DNA from 3 places in the Nonomuraea sp. LP-02 genome. Region 3 is predicted to be linked to each of the others. Evidence: riboswitches for the same ligand, from Rfam matches in the RefSeq annotation. Region 3 holds a riboswitch; each other region holds the start of a gene.
What was found. Region 3 has a riboswitch for cyclic di-AMP ahead of SMD20_RS15080 (C40 family peptidase). Riboswitches for the same ligand answer to the same signal wherever they lie in the genome.

Region 1 (6,927 bases), 1.5 Mb from region 3:
CGGGCAGGTCCTTCGGCACGTCGGCGCGCTTGGCCTCACCCTTCGAGCAGTTGATGAGGGACGCGCGGATCTCGCGCTCGGTGAGAGGTCTCATGAGCGGCGAGGCTAGTTTCCTTAATGCTATTATGCAAATGCTTAAAGGCTTTAAGTGATGGAGGGCACGTGGCACGAGCTGGACTGACCGCGGAACGCCTGACCCTGGCGGCGGCGGAGCTGGCCGACGAGCTCGGCTTCCACAACCTGACGGTCTCGGCGCTCGCCCGCCGGTTCGGCGTCAAGCCCGCCGCGCTGTACTCCCACGTCAGGGACGCCCAGGAGCTGCGGGTACGGGTGGCGGTCCTCGCGCTGGCCGAGCTCGCCGAGCGGGCCGCCGCCGCCCTCGCCGGCCGCGCCGGCAAGGACGCCCTGGTGGCCTTCGCCGACGCCTACCGCGGCTACGCTAAGGAACACCCCGGCCGGTACGCCGCCGGGCAGATCCAGCTCGACGACGAGACCGCCTACGCCAGCGCCGCCCGCCGGCACGCCGAGATGACCCGGGCCATCCTGCGCGGCTACGACCTGCCCGAGCCCGCCCAGACCGACGCCGTGCGCATGCTGCACAGCACGTTCCACGGTTTCGTCAGCCTGGAGACGCAGGGCGGCTTCGCCCGCACCCCGCGAGAGGTGGACGTGTCCTGGGCGAGAACCCTCGACGCCCTCGACTCGGTGCTCAGGAATTGGCCTCCGGACGAACCGGGAGGTCAGGCGGCGTAGTTCGGGTAGCCGTAGCCGACGACCTGGGAGGTCGGGCGGACTCGCTCCTCGACCTTGCCGTTGCCGGTGTTGCCCTCGATCGTGGAGATCGTGCCGTCGCCGTTGTCCTTGACGACGAAACCGACGTGGTTGATGGCGCTCAGGCTCTTGCTGCCGCTCCAGGAGAAGAACACCACGGCGCCGGGCTTGGCCTCGGTGCCCCAGCGGTCGTTGGCGGCGAACCACTTGGCGTGGGAGACGGTGTAGGCGTCCCAGCCGATCTGGGAGCGGGCGCCGCTCTGCTCGCCGACCCAGGAGACGAACATCGAGCACCAGGGGGCGTTCAGGTAGGCGTTCCTGTTGCCGCCGTCGCGCAGGACGGTCTCGCCGGCGCGGGGCGAGTCGGCGTACCACTGCTGGAACTTGGTGCCGCCGCCGGCGGCGTTCTCGGACGTGCCCACCTGGGCGCGGGCGAGGTCCAGCACCTGATGGGCGGTGACGTTCACGCGCGCGTCGCGGTTGCTGACGCCCTGCTGGGCGGCGGCCGCGGGCTGCGCGGAAGTGCTGTCGGCGGCCGCGGTCACGGCGGCGGTGGCGCCCAGGGCGGACACGGCGAGGGCCCCGCTCACCGCCAGCTTCGCGGCGTTCAGCTTCGGGGCACGGATGAAACGGCTGATGGCCATGAGGGATTGCTCCTTTGTGCTTCCGTGCCGCTTACCGGGTTAGCTGACGGGTTCGGGCGTGCGGAAGCTGCCCTACGGCACACGGACGTGCCGATTCACCCCGGTCGAGAACGGGTCCCCGGTTCCGCCTGTGGCGGATTCAGCGGCCGCGGGCATCGAAGGCCCGCGGTGGGAGTGGGATCGTACGCGGCGCCCGCGACGCGGACGCAGGCGAGCGCGGCCCGGTGGTCACTCGCTCCACGGCTGAGGTCGAGGCCACGCTCACTGGACGGTACAACACCCCTCTGACCTGCGTCATTCCCCGGTCACGAAATCCCCATGACGGGCGGCGAAGGTAATGCGCCGGTGTGCTCTCAGCCGCGTTCCAGTCCGAGCGCGGCGGCGGCCTCCTCCAGTGCGTCCAGATGTCCCTCGACCGGGCCGAGGCCGGCCCCCATCGTGTTGATCGCGAGATGCGTCGCGCCCGCCTCCCGCCAGCGTCCGGCGAGGTCTGCCAGCTCCCCGGCGTCGCCCGTCCACCCCACCCGGCCCTCCATGCCGAGCCCGGACGGGTCGCGGCCGGCCTGCGTGGCGGCCTCCTCGACCATGGCCTTGGCCTGGTCGAGCTCCGGCCCCGGAGCCATCTGGGGGAACCAGCCGTCGGCCAGCCGCCCCGCCCGCCGGTAGGCCGGGGGCGACTGCGCGCCGAACCAGACCGGGATCGGCCGCTGCACCGGCAGCGGCGCGAGCCCGGCGGCGCTCACCCGGTGGTGCTCGCCCTCGAAGGTGACGGTCTGCTCGCACCAGAGCCGGCGCATCACGGCGACCTGCTCCTCGATCCGCTTCCCGCGGGTGCGGAAGTCCGCGCCGAGCGCTTCGTACTCGACGTGGTTCCAGCCCAGCCCCACGCCCATGCGGAAGCGCCCGCCGGTCAGCAGGTCGACCTCGGCGGCCTGTTTGGCGGCCAGCACCGCCTGCCGCTGCGGCAGGATGATGATGCCGGTGACCAGCTCCAGCGACGTCAGCGCGGCCAGGTAGCCGAACAGCACCATCGGCTCGTGGAAGGTGGTGTGCACGTCGTAGGGGCCGCTCCAGCCCTGGTGCACGGCCGGGTCGGCGCCCACGACGTGGTCGTAGGCGAGCAGGTGGCGAAAGCCCAGCTCCTCGACGCGCCGGCCGTAGGCGCGTACGGCGCCCGGGTCCGCGCCGATCTCGGACTGCGGGAAGACGACACCGATCTGCATGCGTGGCTCCTGTCATCGTGATCTTCCCTCCCATCATCGCGGGCCTGTCGCGCCCGGCCCGCGACCGCCACGCTGCCCGGGGCGCGCGGTTTGGGCCTCAGGGCCCCGGGCAGCGGAGCCTGATGCGCCTGCCCGCCGCTCGCGGCCCCATCACCGCCGAGCTCTTCGAACGTCTCGCCGGGCCGCCCGCCGACCTGGACCCGCCGCCGGCGGCGCCGCGCCCCTGCGCCACGGCCCTGGCGGACGGCGACCTGCAGCTCGCCCTGTTCGCCTGCTACGAGCTGCACTACCGCGGCTTCGCCGGCGTGGACGACCGCTGGGAGTGGCAGCCGTCGCTCCTGGGCTTCCGGCGCGAGCTCGAACGCCGTCTGGAGGGCGCGCTCGCGGACGCCGTGCCGCGTCCCGCGCCGGTGCCGCCCCAGCAGGTACGCCGCGCGCTCAAGGAACTGGTCGCCCACGACGAGCAGCAGGGGCCGGGCCTGGCGGCGTACCTCCAGCGCGAGGCCGACCTCGACCGGTTCCGCGAGTTCGTCGTCCACCGCTCGATCTACCACCTGAAGGAGGCCGACCCGCACACCTGGGGCATCCCGCGCCTGCACGGCCGGCCCAAGGCCGCGCTGGTGGAGGTCCAGTCCGACGAGTACGGCGGCGGCAGGCCCGAGCGCATGCACGCCGAGCTGTTCCGCGGCACCATGACCGCCCTGGACCTGGACGACTCCTACGGCGCCTACCTGGGCCGGGTGCCGGGCATCACGCTGGCCGTCTCCAACGTCATGTCGCTGTTCGGGCTGCACCGCCGGCTGCGCGGCGCGCTGGCCGGGCACCTCGCCGCGCTGGAGATGACCTCGTCGCTGCCCAACCGCCGCTACGCCACGGCCCTGCGCAGGCTCGGCGGGGACGCCGAGGCGACCCGCTTCTACGACGAGCACGTCCAGGCCGACGCCGTGCACGAGCAGGTCGCCGCGCACGACCTGTGCACCGGGCTGGCGACGCAGGAGCCGCCGCTGACCGGCGACATCCTGTACGGCGCGGCGTGCGCCCTGGCCGTCGAGCGGCTGTGGGCGGAGCACGTGCTGGGCTGCTGGGAGCAGGGCGCGACCTCGCTGGAGGACGAGACGGTCGCCGCGACTAACCCACTAAATCAGTAGGTCTTGACGGATTTACTCCTCCGTGGTGTCCTCAAGTCGGCCGACCGCCGGAGAGGGGCACCCCATGAGCACCCGAGAAGAACCTCCTGAGAGCCGTACCGCGTTCAACGAGGACTGGGCGGCGACCCTCGTCGGCCTGGCCCTGCTCGTCCTCGTCCTCGCCGGCGTCATCCCGCCCGGTCTGGTGCCGTGATGACCGCCGGGACCGCCGCCGCGACCCGCACGTGGCAGTGGAGCGCGCTCGGCGTGCTCGCCGTCCTGCTGCTCGGGGCCGCCACCCGTTTCCTGGAGCAGAACGTCCCGTCCTGGTTCGCCGGCTCGGGCCTGGCCAAGGCCGTCGAGTTCCCCGTGTACGCGATCGTCCTCGGCCTGCTCGGCAACGCGGTGCTCACCGCGGCCGGGCTGCGGGAGCGGCTGTCGGGCGGGTTCCGCACCGAGTTCTTCATCAAGACCGGGCTCGTGCTGCTCGGCGCGTCGATCAACCTCAAGGTGATCGTGACCGCGGCCGGGCCGGCGATCGTGCAGGCCCTCGTGCTGATCAGCACGGTGTTCCTGTTCACCTGGTGGCTGGGCGGCCGGCTGGGGCTGGACGACCGGCTGCGGGCGCTGCTGTCGTCGGCCGTGTCGATCTGCGGGGTCAGCGCCGCCATCGCGGCGGCCGGAGCCGTGCAGGCCAAGCGCGAGCAGCTCGCCTACAGCGCCAGCCTGGTGATCGCCTTCGCGCTGCCGTCGATCTTCGTCCTGCCCGCGCTGGCCTCGCTGCTCGGGCTGAGCCCGGAGGTCGCGGGCGCGTGGATCGGCGGCAACATCGACACCACCGCCGCGGTGACCGCCGCGGGCGCGCTCGCCGGTGAGGACGCGCTGGCCATCGCCACCATCGTCAAGGTCACCCAGAACGCGCTCATCGGCGTCGTCGTGGTGGCGCTGACGGCCTGGTTCGCCTTCCGCGTGGACCGGCGGCCGGACGCGCCCCGGCCCGGCGCGGGGGAGCTGTGGCGGCGCTTCCCGAAGTTCGTGCTCGGCTTCGTGGCCGCCTCCGTGCTGGCCACCTGGTACCTCACCACGGTCTCCGCCGGGCACGGCAAGGAGGTCATCGGGGTGGCGAACGACCTGCGGACCTGGTTCCTCATCCTGGCCTTCGTGAGCATCGGCCTGGAGTTCCGGGTGGCCTCGCTGCGGGAGGCGGGCTGGCGGCCGGTCGCGGTGTTCGCGGCGGCGACCGTGGTCAACGTGGTGGTCGCGCTCGCGCTCGCCCTGGCGCTGTTCTCGGGGTTCGCCGTGTCGTGAAAGCGGCGTCGCCGCAGCTTGCGCGGCGCGGGCCGGATCCTCTACCGTATTTCCCACTAAACCAGTCGTTTATAGGGAATAGGGGTTGGGCCGGTGTTCCGTGGCGTCGCGCTCCGGGCCGCGAGCGTGATCCTGCTCGGGGCGATCTGGTGGGCGGTCGCGGCCGCCCACCTCTGGCCGGAGGTGTTCGTGCCGTCGCCCGGCTCGGTGTGGCAGCAGTTCCTGCTCACCTCCTCCACCCACGACGGGCAGCGCGGCTACGGCGGCTACCTGCTGTCGGAGCACCTGCTGGCCAGCCTGCGCAGGATCGCGCTCGGCAGCCTCTACGGCATCGCGGGCGGCGTCGCGCTCGGCCTGGTCGTCGGGCTCGTGCCCACGGTGCGGGCGTTGCTCAACCCGCTCATCACGTTCGTACGGACGCTGCCGCCGCTGGCCTACTTCAGCCTGCTGATCATCTGGCTCGGCATCGACGAGCCGCCGAAGGTCGCGCTGCTGTTCGTGGCCGCGCTGCCGCCCGTGGCCGTGGCCACCGCCGACGCCGTACGCGGCGTGCACGCCGACTACCTGTACGCGGCCCGCTCGCTCGGCGCCCGCCGATGGCAGCTCCCGTACCGGGTGGTGCTCCCCTCCGCGCTCCCCGAGGTGATCACCGGCGTCCGGGTGGCCGTCGGGGTCGCCTACACCACGGTGGTGGCCGCCGAGACCGTCAACGGCGTCCCCGGCATCGGCGGCATGATCCGCGACGCGCAGCGCTACAACCAGACCGACGTCGTCGTGCTCGGCCTGCTCGTCATCGGCGCCTCCGGGCTGCTCATCGACACGCTCCTGCAATCCATCGAGCGCCTGCTCGTGCCCTGGCGCGGCAAGGCCTGAAACCCCCGGAGGCACCAGCCCATGAAACTCCGCCTCGTCCCCGCCCTGGCGCTCGCCCTCTGCCTGGCCGCCTGCTCGACCGGCACCGGCGCGAGCGGCGGCGCCGCGAACGCCGCCAACGCCGACGGCAGCCCCAAGGAGCTGCGCATCGGCTACCAGCTCATCCCGAACGGCGACCTCATCGTCAAGGACCAGCGCTGGCTGGAGAACGAGCTGCCGGACACCAAGGTGACCTGGATCAAGTTCGACTCCGGCGGCGACGTCAACACCGCGATGGTGGCGGGGAGCATCGACATCGGCCTGGCCGGCAGCAGCCCGGTCACCCGTGGGCTGTCCGCGCCGCTGAACATCCCGTACCAGGTGCCGTGGATCTTCGACGTCATCGGCGAGAACGAGGCGCTCGTCGCCCGCGAGGCGACCTCCGCCGACGGGCTGAAGGGCAAGAAGATCGCCACCCCGTTCGCCTCCACCGCCCACTACAGCCTGCTCGCCGCGCTCCAGCGGGCCGGGCTCGCCGAGTCCGACGTCACCGTCGTCGACCTGGAGCCGCCGGACATCCAGGCCGCCTGGACGCGCGGCGACATCGACGCCGCCTACGTCTGGACGCCGGTGCTCGGCGAGCTGCGCAAGACCGGGAAGACGCTGGTGACCAGCAAGGAGCTGGCCGCCGAGGGCAAGCTGACCGCCGACCTCGCCGTGGTGCGCACCCAGTTCGCGACCTCCTACCCCGAGACCCTGCGGACCTGGCTGCGCCAGCAGGACCGGGCCGTCAAGCTGGTGCGTTCCGACAAGCAGGCCGCGGCCGCCGCGGTCGGCCGCCAGCTCAACCTCGCCCCGGACGAGGCCGCCGCGCAGCTCGATGAGCTGATCCTGCTCGACGGCAAGGAGCAGGCCGGGCCCGACTACCTCGGCACGCCGGACGCGCCGGGCAAGCTCGCCGAGAACCTGCGGGACGCGGCCGCGTTCCTCAAGGCGCAGAAC
Region 2 (6,927 bases), 5.0 Mb from region 3:
CGATCACGCAGGGAGAGCTCCAGTACGCCGTGCTCGGCGTGGTGCTCGACGCGGCCTTCTTCCTGCTGCCGATGAGCGGGACGCGGCCGAAGTTCCGCCCCGGCGAGGAGCACTGGCTGGGCAGGCAGTGGTTCTTCGACGTGGCGGGGCTGGTGCGCGAGTGCGCCAGGCGGCGGGCCCAGCTCGCGGGGATCTGGCCGTCCGCCGACGTCGACACCAGCCCGGTGCGCCCGGCCACCGCCCTGGCCGGGCACGGGGTGACGCTCGACCGGATCCAGTGGGAGGTGCTCGTCCGGGCCGACCGGAGGGCGACCCCGCTGGAGCTGGCCAAGCAGATCGGGCGGTCGGGCTACTCGGTGCTGCTGGCGGTGCGCCGGCTGGCCGCCGCCGGCCTGCTGTGCCCACCGGATCCGCCCGGTCCGCCGGGCCAGGAACCGGACCCGCCCGCCACGGAGGACGAGCGGACGCTGCCCAGGCGGGCCCGCGGCGAGCTGCCGCGGCCGCCCCACCATCCGGAGGCCCCGCGGCTGCCCGCCGGGCCGCCCGTCACGGGGGACCCGACCGATATAGCGCTGCTGTTGCGGCTGAAGAAGGCGCTAGAGGAGCTGTCGTGAGGTTTCCCTCACTCAGGAGGAGGCCACGGGTGGAATCGACGCACGAGGTCCTGGAGGAGATGAGGCTCCTGCGCGAGCGCACGCCGGACGTGCGCGGGAGCGTCGCCTGCACCGTGGACGGCCTGCAGGTGGCCTGCGACCTGCCGGACGAGATCGGCGAGCAGGCGGCGGCCCTGGCGGCGGCCCTGCTCGCCATGAGCAGGCGCATGCTGATCATGGCGCAGCACGGCGCCTTCGAGGAGACGCTGATCTCCGGCACCGCCGGCTTCGTGGCCTTCTACGCGGCCGGCCCCACCGTCATCCTCACAGTCCTGGCCGGACCCGGCGCGAACGTCGGGCTCCTGCGGCTGGAGGGCAGGAAGACGGCCGCCGCCGTGGCGGCCGTCGCAGCACCCAAGCAGTGAAACCGAACCCGGCAGAGAAGGAGGAGTCATGGCGGGCATGGACGTCTCTCTCAAGGAGATGATGACCATCGACGGCGCGGTCGGAGCGGCGGTCGTCGACTACGGCAGCGGCATGGCGCTGGGCACCCTCGGCGGATCGAAGGACCTGGACCTCCAGGTCGCCGCCGCGGGGAACACCGAGGTCGTCAAGGCCAAGCTGCGCACGATGGACTCGCTGGGCCTCAAGGACAGCATCGAGGACATCCTCATCACCCTGGGGGGCCAATACCACATCATCCGCCCCATCACCGGACGCGGCGGCAAGGGGCTGTTCCTCTACCTCGCCCTCGACCGCGCCCGGGCCAACCTCGCGATGTCCCGGCACCAGCTCCGGGGCATCGAGGAGAAGCTGGAGGTCTGAGCCTCGCCGCGGCCCGCGCCCCGTGACGGGGTGCGGGCCGCGGCGCGTTCAGGCGGTGGTGAGCTTGGTGATCTCGGCCACGAGGTCGGGCCAGAGCGCGCGCGGCAGGTCGTGCCCCATGCCCGGGTACGTCACCAGGCGGGCGCCCGGGATGGCCGCCGCGGTGGCCTGGCCGCCCGCCAGGGGAACGAGCTGGTCGGCCTCGCCGTGCACCACCAGGGTGGGCACGTCCAGCCGGCCGAGCGCCTCGACGCGGCTGCCCGAGGCCATGATGGCGGCGAGCTGCCGGCCGGTCCCGGCCGGGTCGAAGCAGCGGTCGTAGGCCAGGGCGGCGAGGGTGGTGATGCGCTCGTGGTCCAGCTCGTAGCCGGGCGAGCCGATCACCGACCAGGTCCGTACGGCCTGCGCCAGCACGCCGTCGCGGTCGGCCGGAGGCCGGGCCATGAGGATCGCGGCGGCCTCGGCCGTCGGAGGCGCGACCTCCGGACCGGGGGTGGACATGATCGAGGTGAGGGTCAGCACGCGCTCCGGGTGGCGGATGGCCAGCGTCTGGGCGATCATCCCGCCCATCGAGGCGCCCACGATGTGGGCCTGCGGCCAGCGGAGGGCGTCCATGAGGCCGGCGGTGTCGTCGGCCATGTCGTCCAGCAGGTACGGCGGAGCCGTGCCAGGACCGGGCGCCCCCGCCTCGCCGAAGTGCGTGGAGAGCCCCGCGTCGCGGTTGTCGAACCGGACGACGTGGTGTCCCTGCTCGGCCAGGAGCTCGCAGAGCCCTTCGTCCCAGTGGATGAGCTGGGCACCGAGGCCCATGATGAGGAGCAGCGGGCGGCCTCCGGGGGCGCCGAAGCTCTCGTAGGCGATGTCGATGCCGTTGGCGGTTACGCGGGTCGTCACCGGACCAGAATCTCATTCTGGTCCGGTGACGTAAAGCGTCAGGGCCGGGGGTCAGCCCTTGATCAGGCGCCGGAGCCGGGCGCCGGCCACCACCACGGCCCCGCCGCCCAGAGCCAGGACGAACCACAGCACGGCGCCGACCGCGCCGGTGCTCGCCTGCGCGGTCTCGCCCGCGGGGGCGGGCGCGGCCTGGCCGGCGGCGAGCTCGACGGCCGCGCCGCCGGACTGGGCCTGCGTCTTCGCCTGCGTCGTCTGCGCGCCCGAGTGCTCGGCCGTCTTCTCCACGGCCTTCGTCGTGGTCTTCGCCGGCTGCACGGTCTGCGTCGCCGTCGGCTTCTCCGCGACCTTCGGGGGCTTGGCCGGGTTGTTGTCGCGGCGCGACCAGGCGCCGGTGGAGAAGGGCACCGGGTAGTTCTTCTTGCCGACGCCGGGGCCCCACTTGGTGATGACGTAGTCGACCTTGATGTGGCCCTGGCCGCCGTTGCCGTCCACGTACAGCGTGGAGGGGTTGAACCTGCCGCCGGTCAGCTCGGCGAACGTCTTGGCGTCCAGGTCGAGCATGATGCCCGAGTTGGAGGGCACGCCGGGGCCGCGGTCGCCCACGAAGAAGGGCATCTTCTTGCCCTTGTAGATCACGTAGCCCTCGGTCAGCAGGGGCCAGCTCGGGCTGGCGGCCAAGCCCTTCTGCATGGGCTTGCCGCTGGCGGGCAGGCCCGTGTCCCCGGCCCGGCCGGAGGCGTCGTCCCAGAAGTAGGAGGCCGTGGTCGAGCCCTTGAGCAGGATCTTCTCGTCGGTGTCGGCGTGGGCGGGGGTGGAGACGGCGGTGAGCGCGCCGAACGAGCAGGCGGCGAGCACGGCGCAGGAACGCAGGCCAAAGCGGGGAGACATGAAGCAGTGAGTCCTTTGCGAGGGGGCAGGGACACGCGCTCAGGGGAGAAAGGCGCAGCCGGGAATGAACACCTGACGGGGGGAGGCTGCGCGGAGCGCGGAATGAGCCTGGGGTGAGGGGCCGCTCAGCGGGCGGCCGGCACTACGCTCTCGGGAATCTCGACCGGTGGGGAGCCGGCGTCCGGGGGTGTGACGCGGTACGACATGCGGGGGTCCTCTCCATCACGCCTACCGGGTTAGCTGACGGGTTCGGGCGAGGAGATGCCCTACCGGCGTGCTGCCGGATTCACCCCAACGAAGTGGGTCCCCGGTTCCCGAGTGGTTCGGGATTCGGCTGGTTGAATGGCAAGACTAAACCACGCACGCCGGGACGAACGCAAACGAATCTTCATGAATCGGACAAAAGATCTACCTGGCCGCAGCGCAAAGAAAAGAGGGGCGCGGAATAACCGCGCCCCTCTGGACCTGCCGGAACTGTCTGACTCAGCCGCCGCTCTTGCGCCTGAAGGATCGCTTGTTCGCGGCCGGGCCGTGCGTGCCGTGGATCTTCGACGGATCGCCGCCCCTGCCACCCGCGCCGCCGGCCGCCTGCTGGCCGCGCTTGCGCTCAAGCGCCTCGCGGAACTTGCGCTTCATCTCGTCCTCGGGAGTTTCGCTGACTTCCGGCTCCGGTGATTCCGCCATTGAGGACCTCCATGGTGTTGGGACACCCCCAGCTTCGCACGGGGTACCTTACGACGCGAAACCGGCGTCAATCTTGGTCTGCGGCACGGCCGGCAGCTCCAGCCGCCGGCCCGGCATGGCCGCCAGCGCCACGAGGGCGATCATCGCCCCGGCCACGCCGAGCGACGGGACGGCGACGGCCGCGGCCGAGGCGTGCGCGGCGGCGAGGCCCTGCGCCGGAGCCTCCGCGGTGACCGTGGAGGTGTAGAGCGCGCCGCCCACGGCCAGCGCCACGGAGCCGCCGATCTGCCGGAAGAAGGTGAGGTTGGCCGAGGCGGTGCCGAGGTACGCGGGCGGCACCGCCTGCTGGACGGCCACGGTCAGCCCCGAGAACATCGGCCCCATGCCCAGCCCGATGAGCAGCATCCACCCGGCGAGCGCCAGGCCCCCGGTGTCCAGAGCGAGGTTGAGGCAGAGCAGGGTGCCGGCCCCGAGCAGGAACGGCGCGGCCAGCAGCCAGGGCTTGTAGACCCTGGTACGGGACATCAGCATGCCCATGATGCCGCTGCCCACGACCATGGCCAGCGTCATGGGGTAGATCCGCAGGCCCGACTCGGTGGCGTCGGCGCCCAGTGCCTCCTGGAAGTAACGCGGCAGGAAGACGACCCCGGCGTACAGGCAGAACGCGGTGACGAAGGAGGTGACGTTGACCAGCGTGTACGTCCGGTTGCCGAACAGGTGCATCGGCATCATCGGGTTGGCCGCCCGCCGCTCCACGGCCACGAACGCCGCGAGCGCGGCCAGCGCCAGCAGGATCGGCCCCGCCACGGGCGCGTCGGTCCAGGTGTGGCCGTCGAGCCCCTTCTCCGTCAGCCCCACGAGCAGGGCCGTGATGGCGACGGTGAAGACGGCGATGCCCGCGTAGTCGGGACGCCCGCCGCCGCCGGTGCCCGGCCGCCCCGGCAGGCGCAGCGCGACGATCGCGATCAGCGCCGCGCCGAGCGGCACGTTCACGTAGAAGCCCCAGCGCCAGCTCGCCTGGTCGGTGAACACCCCGCCGAGGAACGGCCCCGCCAGGTACGCCAGCGCCATCACGCCGCCCAGAGCCCCCTGGGTGCGCGCGCCGCGCGGGGTGCCGGGCGGGAACATCTCCAGCACCAGGGCGAGCGACAGCGGCAGCAGCGCGCCCGCGCCGAGCCCCTGGAGCGCGCGGAAGGCGATGAGCTGCGTCATGTCCTGGGCCAGTCCGCACAGGGCCGAGCCCGCCACGAACACCACCATCCCGACCAGCAGCAAGGGCTTCCTGCCGTGCTGGTCGGACAGCCTGCCGTAGAGCGGCACCGTGACCGTCGAGGTCAGCAGGTAGGCCGTCACCACCCAGGTGTACAGCTCGCCGCCGCCCAGCTCGCCGACGATGCGCGGCAGCGCCGTGCCGACGATCGTCTGGTCGAGCATCGCGAGGAACATGCCGCCGAGCGCGGCCACGAGGACGAGCGCGCCGCCCTCCCGCGTCTTCATGTCATCAGCCACATGTGAAGATTGATATGTAAGCTCTTACATGTCAAGTCTTCGATAAGCTGACCGCCATGTCCCTGCGGATCGCGCTCCTGGGGCTGCTCTCGGCCAAAGGCCCGGCGAGCGGCTACGACCTGGCGAAGAAGTTCGAGCACTCGCTCAACCACGTCTGGCAGGCCGGGCACACGCAGATCTATCCGGAGCTCGTGAAGATGGCGGCCGACGGGCTGGTCGACGCCGGCTCCGAGGGCGTGAGGGGGCGCAAGACGTACACGATCACCCCGGAGGGGACGCGGCGGCTGCACGAGTGGATGATCGAGCACGCGGCGGTGGGCGTGACGCGGAGCGAGGTCGCGCTCCAGGCGTTCCTGCTGCCGCTGCTCGACCGGGACGACGCGATCGCGGTGATGGAGCGGATCCGGGCCGGGTTCCAGGGGCGGCTGGCGACGCTGGAGTGCCAGTCCCCGGCCTCGTTCGGGGCGTACGCGCTGAGGCTGGGGCTGGCGCAGGTGCGGACCAGCCTCCAATGGGCCGACGAGGTCCTGGCGGAGCTGAGGAATCCGGCCGGGTAAAAGGACGCCGTTCTGCTCGTGGTGTTGCGTTGATGTTCCGCCGGAAACAAATCCCGACATGGTGGACATATCACCTGGACAGCCATGAGCATCCTGGGGCTGGACCTGGCAGTGGATCTGGGGGCCGCGCGCACGCGGATCTACGTCAAGCGCAAGGGCATCGTCCTGGACGAGCCCACCGCCGTCGTCCGCGACGCCAGGACAGGCAAGATCGTGGAGTACGGCGCGGAGGCCGACCCCACGAGCGGCCACGAGACCTGCCGGCCCGTCAGCGCGGGCCTGCCGGTGGACGGCGAGCTGACCCGGCGGCTGGTCAGGCACTTCCTGCGCAAGGTGCACCGGCGGCCCTTCGCGGCCCGTCCACGCCTGGTCATGGCGCTGCCGGAGGGCGCCACGCCCATCGACAAGGTGGCGCTGCGGGACGTCGCCTACGACGCCGAGGCCCGCGGGCTCCTGCTCGTCCCGCACGGGCTCGCGGCGGCGCTGGGCGCGGGCGTCCAGGTGCGGGACGGCACCGGGCGGATGATCATCGACATCGGGCGGGACGTGGCCCGCGTGGCCGTCCTGTCCCACGGCGCGGTGGTGGCCGCGGCGACGGTGCCCGTCGGGGGCCGGGCCATGAACCTCGCCATCGTCCGCATGGTCGAGCGCGAGCACGGGCTGCTGCTCGACGAGGCCGAGGCGGAGGAGGCCAAGCGCCAGGCCGGCACCGACTGGAAGCCGCTGCAGCGGCACGTGACGGTCCAGGGCCGGGACGCCGAGACCGGCCAGGAGCGGGCCGTGTCGCTGCCCGTACAGCTCATCTACGAGGCGACCAGGCAGCCGGTCGAGGCCATCGTGCGGGCCGCCGTCGGGACCGTCGAGGGATGCCCTCCCGAGCTGGTGGCCGACCTCGGGGAGCGCGGCGCGGTGCTGGTGGGGGGCGGCGCGCTGCTGCGCGGCCTGGGCCGGCGGCTGCGCGCGGCGCTGTACATGCC
Region 3 (6,927 bases):
CGGCAGCACGTCCGGCGGCACCAGCCCCTCGGCCCGCTCCATGACGAAGAAGGGGGTGCCGAGCGGCGCCGGGTCCGGCTCGAACCAGAGGGTCCTGGGCGCTGGAATCCCAGCTTTTTCCCTGGCCAAACGCATGATCTCGAACTGCGACCGCAGATCGTACTCGGGGAAGACCGGAACCGCTTCTCCCGCAGGTGCCAGCCGTGCCACGCAGCGGGTACGCCGTCCCTCCCAGGTCGCGGTGAAGAACAGGGTCTCGCTCGACATGCCGTTGTCGGTGGGGCGGTCCAGCTCCGACACGGAGGCGTCCACGCCGACCTTGCCGCGCAGCCACGCGGTCACTTGCTCGCGGAGTTCCTCCAGGTCACGGGTGGAAGTACGCATCTGCTCCGTCACGGTGGGCCTCCCGGGTGAACACCTGCCGTTCACCTGTCGTACACCCCCGACCAAGCGCTCGTCCATACACAGGCGGCCGTTACGGTCAGGTACGCGGCAGCCGTACCCTTGTCTGAAAGGGCATGTCACGAAGGGACAAGTGGGATGAGTTCAGCGGGTGAAGGCTTGTCTCGCCCGCTTCCCGAGCAGGTACGGCTCAATGTCGTGGACCTGGCGGCCACGGTTCTCGGGACGCTGCCCGCTGTCTCCATCCCGCCGCCGCTGCGCGGGATCGCCAAGTTCGAGGCGCGCAAGAGGGCCAAACTGGGCAGCGCGCCCATCGCCGCGCAACTGGAGAACGACAAGAAGTTCCGCGAGCTGGTCGCCGAGTCGGTGGCCGCCGGCTGGCCCGAGCTGGTCGCCTCGCTGGCCGACGGCCAGGTCCCGCCCGCGGCCGACCCCGTGCTGGTGGCCGCGGCCGCCTACCTCACCCGGCCGCCCGGCTGGGAGGAGATGATCGAGCTCGCCCGGAGCGATCTCCAGCAGTCCGCTGCGGCGGCCGAGGGCTCCGAGCGCGAGGAGGTGGTCTCCCGGCTGCGCGAGCAACTCGCGGCGCAGAAGAGCGCCGCCAAGGAGGAGGCCGACCGGCTGCGCGAGCAGCTCAAGACCGCCCGCGCCGAGAACTCCGACCTGCGGCGCAAGCTCCACGACGCCCGCGAGCGGGCCAAGGCCGCGCTCGCGAGGACCGAGGAGATGGAGCGCGTGGCCGAGGAGGCCCGCACTGCCGCCGTGGCCGCGGGCAGCGCGGGCGAGTCCGAGCTGCGGCGGCTGCGTGAGCGGCTGGCCGACGTCGAGAAGCAGCTGGAAGCCTCGCGCCGGGCCGCCCGCGAGGGCCGCAGCCTGGAGGATGCCCGCATCCGGGTGCTGCTCGACGCCCTGCAGGACGCCTCGGCCGGGCTGCGCAGGGAGCTCGGCCTGCCGGCGACCATCAGCCGGCCCGCCGACTCGGTCGCGGCCCATCCGGGCGAGCGGCCGGGCGTGCGCGGCGTGCCCGCGCGGGCGCTGGCCGACGACGACCCGCAGCTGCTCGACCAGCTCCTCGCGATCCCGCAGATCCACCTCATCATCGACGGCTACAACGTCACCAAGACCGGCTACGGCACGCTCACCCTGGCCGACCAGCGCAACCGCCTCATGACCAACCTCGGCGGGCTGGCCGCGCAGACCCGGGTCGAGATGACCGTCGTCTTCGACGGGGCCGAGCTCAACGCCCCCGTGCAGGTCGTGGCGCCGCGCGGGGTGCGGGTGCTCTTCAGCGACCCCGGGGAGATCGCCGACGACCTCATCCGGCAGCTCGTCCGGGTCGAGCCGCCGGGGCGGGCCATCGCCGTCGTGTCCTCCGACCGTGAGGTGGCCGAATCGGTACGGCGCATGGGAGCCAGACCGGTTCCGTCTGCTCTGCTGTTGCGCCGGCTTGGTCGCGCCTAGATTACGAATTTAAGGTTTTACCCATTGAGGTGAGACCTCACCCGCCACTTCTGTACTATTCGCCCCAGATGTTTACCCTGGGAGGCGACGCAGTGAGGTTTGGTCGGGTACCGGTGGCCGCGGGGATCGCGTTCGGGCTGGTGCTTACCCCCACCGGGGCCGCGATCGCCGATCCCAAACCAACGCTCGCGCAGGCCAAGGCCAAGCTGGAGAAGCTCAACGACAAGGCGGACAAGGTCGTCGACCGCTACAACACGGCCACGGAGCGGTACAAAAAGGCGAAGTCCACCTACACGGACCTCAACGACAGCTACAAGCGCAAGCTGGCCACCGTCGCCGACCTGCGCGCCCAGGTGATCAGCATGGCCGTCGACAGCTACCAGCTCGGCGGCGACGTCACGTCCCTGCCGGGCTTCCTCGGCGCCGACGATCCCGACGACTTCCTCGCCCGCCTCGCGCTGACCGGCCAGATCTCCAAGGAACGGGCCGAGAAGCTGAACGCCTTCGACCGGGAGAACCGCGGGCTCAAGGCCGAGCGGGACAAGGCGGAGAAGGCCCTGGAGTCGGCCGACAAGGAGCGCGACGGGGTCCAGAAGGAACGCGCGGAGATCCTCAAGCTGATCGCCCAGCAGAAGAAGCTGCTGGAGAAGCTGAACGCCTACAACCCGGGCAACCCGAACAGCACCGGCATGAAGTACACCGGCTCCGCGTCGGGCAACGCGGCCTCGGTGCTGCGCTTCGCCTACGCGCAGGTCGGCAAGCCGTACGTGTTCGGGGGGACGGGGCCGGGCGGCTGGGACTGCTCCGGTCTGACGCAGGCGGCCTGGCGGGCCGCGGGCGTCTCGCTGCCGCGTACGACGTGGCAGCAGTGGGCCTGGGGGGCGAACCGCCGGGTGAGCATCGACGCGCTGCAGCCCGGGGACCTCATCTTCAGCGAAGGACTGGGGCACGTCAGTATCTACGCGGGCAACGGGCAGATCGTTCACGCACCGCAGACGGGCGACGTCGTGAAGGTCGTCAAGCTGTCGGCCTACGGGCGGCGGCTCGTCGGCGCCATCCGTCCCTGAGGCCCGTCCGTACGTCCTCCGCGTCGGCGCGCGGTGCCCTGTTGCTGCCGGGAAAACTGTGACGAAAGTGACAAATCGCCCCTTACTGGACCCTGTCCTGAGAATTGTGAGTATGGTCACATTCCGGTAACGGAGCATGCTCGCCGAGCAGGGGTTTCGATCCTGACTCGACCCCTTGTCTGATCTTGACAAGCCGCCGTCCGCTTTGCCGATTCGTGACGCGTCGGCGTAGCTTCTGGCGTCGCGGTGACACGCCATGTCGCCGCCGATCTCCATCGGTCCCACCCGATGACAATCCGCCGGTCGCCTCCCGTACATCCCCATGAGCAACACCTCGACGGGGCGGCGACCTGCCGAATCCGTGCAGCCAGGAGGCACGGAGCCGGGGAACCACCGATCCCTCTCCCTAGGGGATCAGGGGTGAATCGGCGCTGCTCGAAAGCGCCGTAGGGCTACTTCCAGGCCCGAATCCGTCAGCTAACCCGGTAGGCGTTCGTGGAAGACTCAAGGAGAAATCCTGTCTACCTCCCCGCATAACCCCCGTCTGTCCCGCCTTGCCCTGAGTGGCGCGGCGCTCACCATGACCGTGACGGCCGGAGGTGTCATCCTCCATGCCCCGGCGGCTCAGGCGACGACGACGAGCGACGCGGCCACGACCTCCACGACCACGGTGCAGACCACCACGAAGTCGTCGAAGTCCGCCAAGGCCGTCAAGACCGCCAGGTCGGCCAAGGCGCGCAAGGTCGCTCGGCAGCAGGCGAAGGCCCACCGGGCCGTCGCCGTGGCCAAGAACCAGATCGGGGACCCGTACCGCTACGGCGGCACCGGCCCCGGTTCGTTCGACTGCTCCGGACTCGTCCAGTACGCCTGGAAGAAGGCCGGAATCAGGCTCCCGCGCGTGGCGAGCAGCCAGTTCGCCCGCACCCGGACGAAGGTCTCCTGGAAGAAGCTCAAGCCAGGCGACCTGATGTTCTTCAACGGGCTCGGCCATGTAGGCATGTACGTCGGCAAGGGCAAGATGATCCACTCGCCCAGGACAGGCGAACGGGTACGTATCGACAAGCTGAGCGGATGGCGTAAATCGTCCTTCGTCGGCGCGGTCCGTCCCGGTATGTGACCACAGCCCCGCCCCGATCCCCGTACGGGATCGGGCGGGGCTGTCGCCTTTTCGCACCCCGGGCACCCGTCCGGCCCGGCTACCATCGAGCATCGTGTCCGACCAGGTGAGCCGACGCCGACGAGCCGCACCGGCGGCTCTCCTGCTCCTGGCGCCGCTCCTCGTCGCTCTCGCCCTCGTCCCGGCCGCGAGCGCGCCGATCGCGGCCGCTCCCGCGCTGCCCGCGGGCGCGCGCGGGCTGTGGCCGGGGGAGTCCGTCACCGTCCGTGGAACGCGGTCAGTCGTCGTCGGCCGGGCGGCCCAAGTGGCCTCAACCGCCGCACGCGCCTCCGCCGAGCCCGTCTCGCTCGCCGAGCTGGCGCGACTGGCCGACACGGCCGCGCTCCGCGTCGGAACGGTCCTCGGCGAGCCCGTACGCCCCCTCGTCGTCGTCCCCGCCTCGGCCGCCGAGGCGGCCCGCCTGGCCGGGACCGGCCCGATCGACGGCCTGGCCGCGCTCGCGGACGGCGACCGGGTGCTCGTCGTCCCCGAGGTCTTCGCCCGCCTCAACCCCACCGGCAGAGACGTCGTCCTCGCCCACGAGCTCACCCACGTCGCCGCCGGCACCGACCGCCTCCCGGTCTGGCTGTACGAGGGTTTCGCCGACTACGTTGGCTACCGCGACTCGGGGCTGCCCGTACGGACGGCCGCCGCCGAACTGGCGGACGAGGTGCGCGCGGGACGCCTGCCCGCCGAACTGCCCGGCCCCGCCGCCTTCGCCGCGGACGGGAGCGACCCGGCGCGGCTCGCGCGGGCGTACCAGGAGGCCTGGCTGGCGTGTCGCTTCCTCGCCGACCGGTTCGGTGAGGGGACCCTGGTACGGCTCTATCGTGAAGCCCGGGTGGACGGCGCCGACCGGGCACTCGCCGGGCTCGGGCTCTCCACGGCCACGCTGACGGCCCGGTGGCGCGCGTACGTGCGCGAACAGCTCGCGTAAGAGCGTAAGAGGGGGAGGCAGATGAGCGAACGCCGGCAGCCGGACGGCGCCACGCCCGCGGGCGACGGCGGCGATCGGGCCGTGAGTGACGGCGGCGATCGGGCCGTGAGCGGCGGGCCCGCCTACGACGGCAGGGCCGACTACGGCCGCCCCGACGACGAGGTCCGCCTGCGCCGCCAGGCCGCGCTCGCGCTGGCCGCACTCGCCGCCCTCGTCCTGGCCGTGGCCGCACTCACCACGCCCTGGCGGGCGCTGCTGACCGCCGGGGAGCCACCGGACCCGGCCCGCGACTTCACCGCCGCCCAGCTCGCCCGCTCCCAGGCGTTCGACGCCGCGACGAGCCTGCCGAGCTACCTCTCCCTGGCCCTGACCGTCCTCGTGGCGGGCCTCCTGGTCGCCACCCCGCTCGGCGCGCGGGCGACCGGGTGGCTGCGCGGCCCGTGGTGGCTGCGGACGATCCTGGGCGTGGTGGTGATCGCCGCGGCCACGCAGGCGCTCCGCTGGCCCCTCGGCATGTGGTTCGAGACCGTCCTGCGCGAGTACGGCCTGTCCACGCAGACCTGGCCGTCCTGGAGCGGCGACCGGCTGAAGAACGCGGCCGTCGAGGCGTTCCTGCTCGCCCTCATGGTGGTGGTGCTGGTGGCGCTGGCGCGCCGGTTCCGGCGCTGGTGGATCCCGGCGGCCGCGGGCGCGTTCGGCCTCACGGTGGCGGCCTCGTTCGTCTATCCCGTGGTGTTCGAGCCGATGTTCAACGACTTCACCCCGATGCGCGCGGGCCCGCTGCGCACGAACCTGCTGGCGATGGCCGCGCGGGACGGCGTACCGGTGGAGGATGTGCTGGTCGCCGACGCCTCACGTCGTACGACGGCGCTCAACGCCTACGTCTCCGGCTTCGGCGCCACCCGCCGCGTCGTCGTCTACGACACGCTGCTGCGCGCCCCGGAGGCGGAGGTGGAGCTGGTGGTCGCGCACGAGCTGGGCCACGCGAAGCACGACGACGTCCTGCACGGCACGCTGCTGGGCGGTCTGGGCGCGGCGCTGGGCGCCGTCCTGCTGTTCCTGATCTTCGACCTGGTACGCCGCCGCGCCGCCGTCCCCTCGATCGCCGACCCGCGCGCGGCCGGGGCGCTGGTGGGCCTGATGAGCCTCGGCACCCTCCTCCTCGGCCCCGTCCAGAACGTGGTGAGCCGGCACGTCGAGGCGCGGGCCGACCTGCACACGCTGGAGCTGACGAGAGACCCGGCGACGTTCGTGGCCATGCAGAAACGCCTCGCCATTTCCAACATTTCCGACTTGTCGCCTGATGCGGTGGAATATGTCCTCTATGCCTCCCATCCCCCCGGACCCGAACGCATCGCCATGGCCCGCGCGTGGGCGAGACTGAACGGCGTCAACGCGCCGTGACCCACTCCGCCACAGATCCGGACACCAGGGTGGTCGTCGTCACGAACGACTTCCCGCCGCGGCCGGGCGGGATCCAGTCGTTCGTGCACGGGCTCGCGCTCCGCACGCCGGGGGTCGCGGTGTACGCACCCGCCTGGCCGGGCTGCGAGGAGTTCGACCGGCGCCAGCCGTACCCCGTCGTACGGCACCCGACCCGGCTCATGCTGCCGACCCCCGACGTGGCGCGCCGAGCCGCCCGGCTGGTGGCCGAGCACGGCGCGCGGACCGTCGTCTTCGGCGCGGCGGCGCCCCTCGGCCTGCTCGCGCCGCACCTGCGCCGGGCCGGCGCGCGGCGCGTGGTGATGCTCACCCACGGCCACGAGGCGTCGTGGGCGAGCGCGCCGGGCTTCCGCGCCGTGCTGCGCAGGATCGGCGCGCACGCCGACGTGGTGACCTACCTCGGCGACTACACCCGCCGCCGGCTGGAGGCCGCGATCCCGCCGGGCAAGCTCGTCCGGCTG

Region 1: linked by a shared signal. The riboswitch ahead of SMD20_RS08290 (CHAP domain-containing protein) and the one ahead of SMD20_RS15080 (C40 family peptidase) in region 3 are both predicted to bind cyclic di-AMP.
Region 2: linked by a shared signal. The riboswitch ahead of SMD20_RS38895 (hypothetical protein) and the one ahead of SMD20_RS15080 (C40 family peptidase) in region 3 are both predicted to bind cyclic di-AMP.

What each region holds. Positions count from the first base shown of each region.
Region 1 covers NZ_JAXCLK010000001.1:1,777,061-1,783,987, forward strand. Annotated here, with positions in the region: gene SMD20_RS08280 (FBP domain-containing protein) at 1-94, opposite strand, end outside; gene SMD20_RS08285 (TetR/AcrR family transcriptional regulator) at 163-753, shown strand; gene SMD20_RS08290 (CHAP domain-containing protein) at 741-1,415, opposite strand; cyclic di-AMP (ydaO/yuaA leader) riboswitch at 1,430-1,570, opposite strand; gene SMD20_RS08295 (LLM class F420-dependent oxidoreductase) at 1,769-2,638, opposite strand; gene SMD20_RS08300 (iron-containing redox enzyme family protein) at 2,761-3,786, shown strand; gene SMD20_RS08305 (hypothetical protein) at 3,851-3,979, shown strand; gene SMD20_RS08310 (YeiH family protein) at 3,979-5,073, shown strand; gene SMD20_RS08315 (ABC transporter permease) at 5,167-5,946, shown strand; gene SMD20_RS08320 (taurine ABC transporter substrate-binding protein) at 5,968-6,927, shown strand, end outside.
Region 2 covers NZ_JAXCLK010000001.1:8,278,825-8,285,751, reverse strand. Annotated here, with positions in the region: gene SMD20_RS38915 (DUF4388 domain-containing protein) at 1-614, shown strand, start outside; gene SMD20_RS38910 (roadblock/LC7 domain-containing protein) at 644-1,018, shown strand; gene SMD20_RS38905 (hypothetical protein) at 1,047-1,418, shown strand; gene SMD20_RS38900 (alpha/beta fold hydrolase) at 1,467-2,312, opposite strand; gene SMD20_RS38895 (hypothetical protein) at 2,364-3,200, opposite strand; cyclic di-AMP (ydaO/yuaA leader) riboswitch at 3,411-3,546, opposite strand; gene SMD20_RS38890 (DUF5302 domain-containing protein) at 3,684-3,884, opposite strand; gene SMD20_RS38885 (MDR family MFS transporter) at 3,933-5,393, opposite strand; gene SMD20_RS38880 (PadR family transcriptional regulator) at 5,450-5,950, shown strand; gene SMD20_RS38875 (rod shape-determining protein) at 6,035-6,927, shown strand, end outside.
Region 3 covers NZ_JAXCLK010000001.1:3,236,882-3,243,808, reverse strand. Annotated here, with positions in the region: gene SMD20_RS15095 (phosphotransferase family protein) at 1-396, opposite strand, end outside; gene SMD20_RS15090 (NYN domain-containing protein) at 541-1,863, shown strand; gene SMD20_RS15085 (C40 family peptidase) at 1,977-2,930, shown strand; cyclic di-AMP (ydaO/yuaA leader) riboswitch at 3,272-3,437, shown strand; gene SMD20_RS15080 (C40 family peptidase) at 3,511-4,047, shown strand; gene SMD20_RS15075 (hypothetical protein) at 4,142-5,023, shown strand; gene SMD20_RS15070 (M48 family metallopeptidase) at 5,045-6,427, shown strand; gene SMD20_RS15065 (glycosyltransferase family 4 protein) at 6,424-6,927, shown strand, end outside.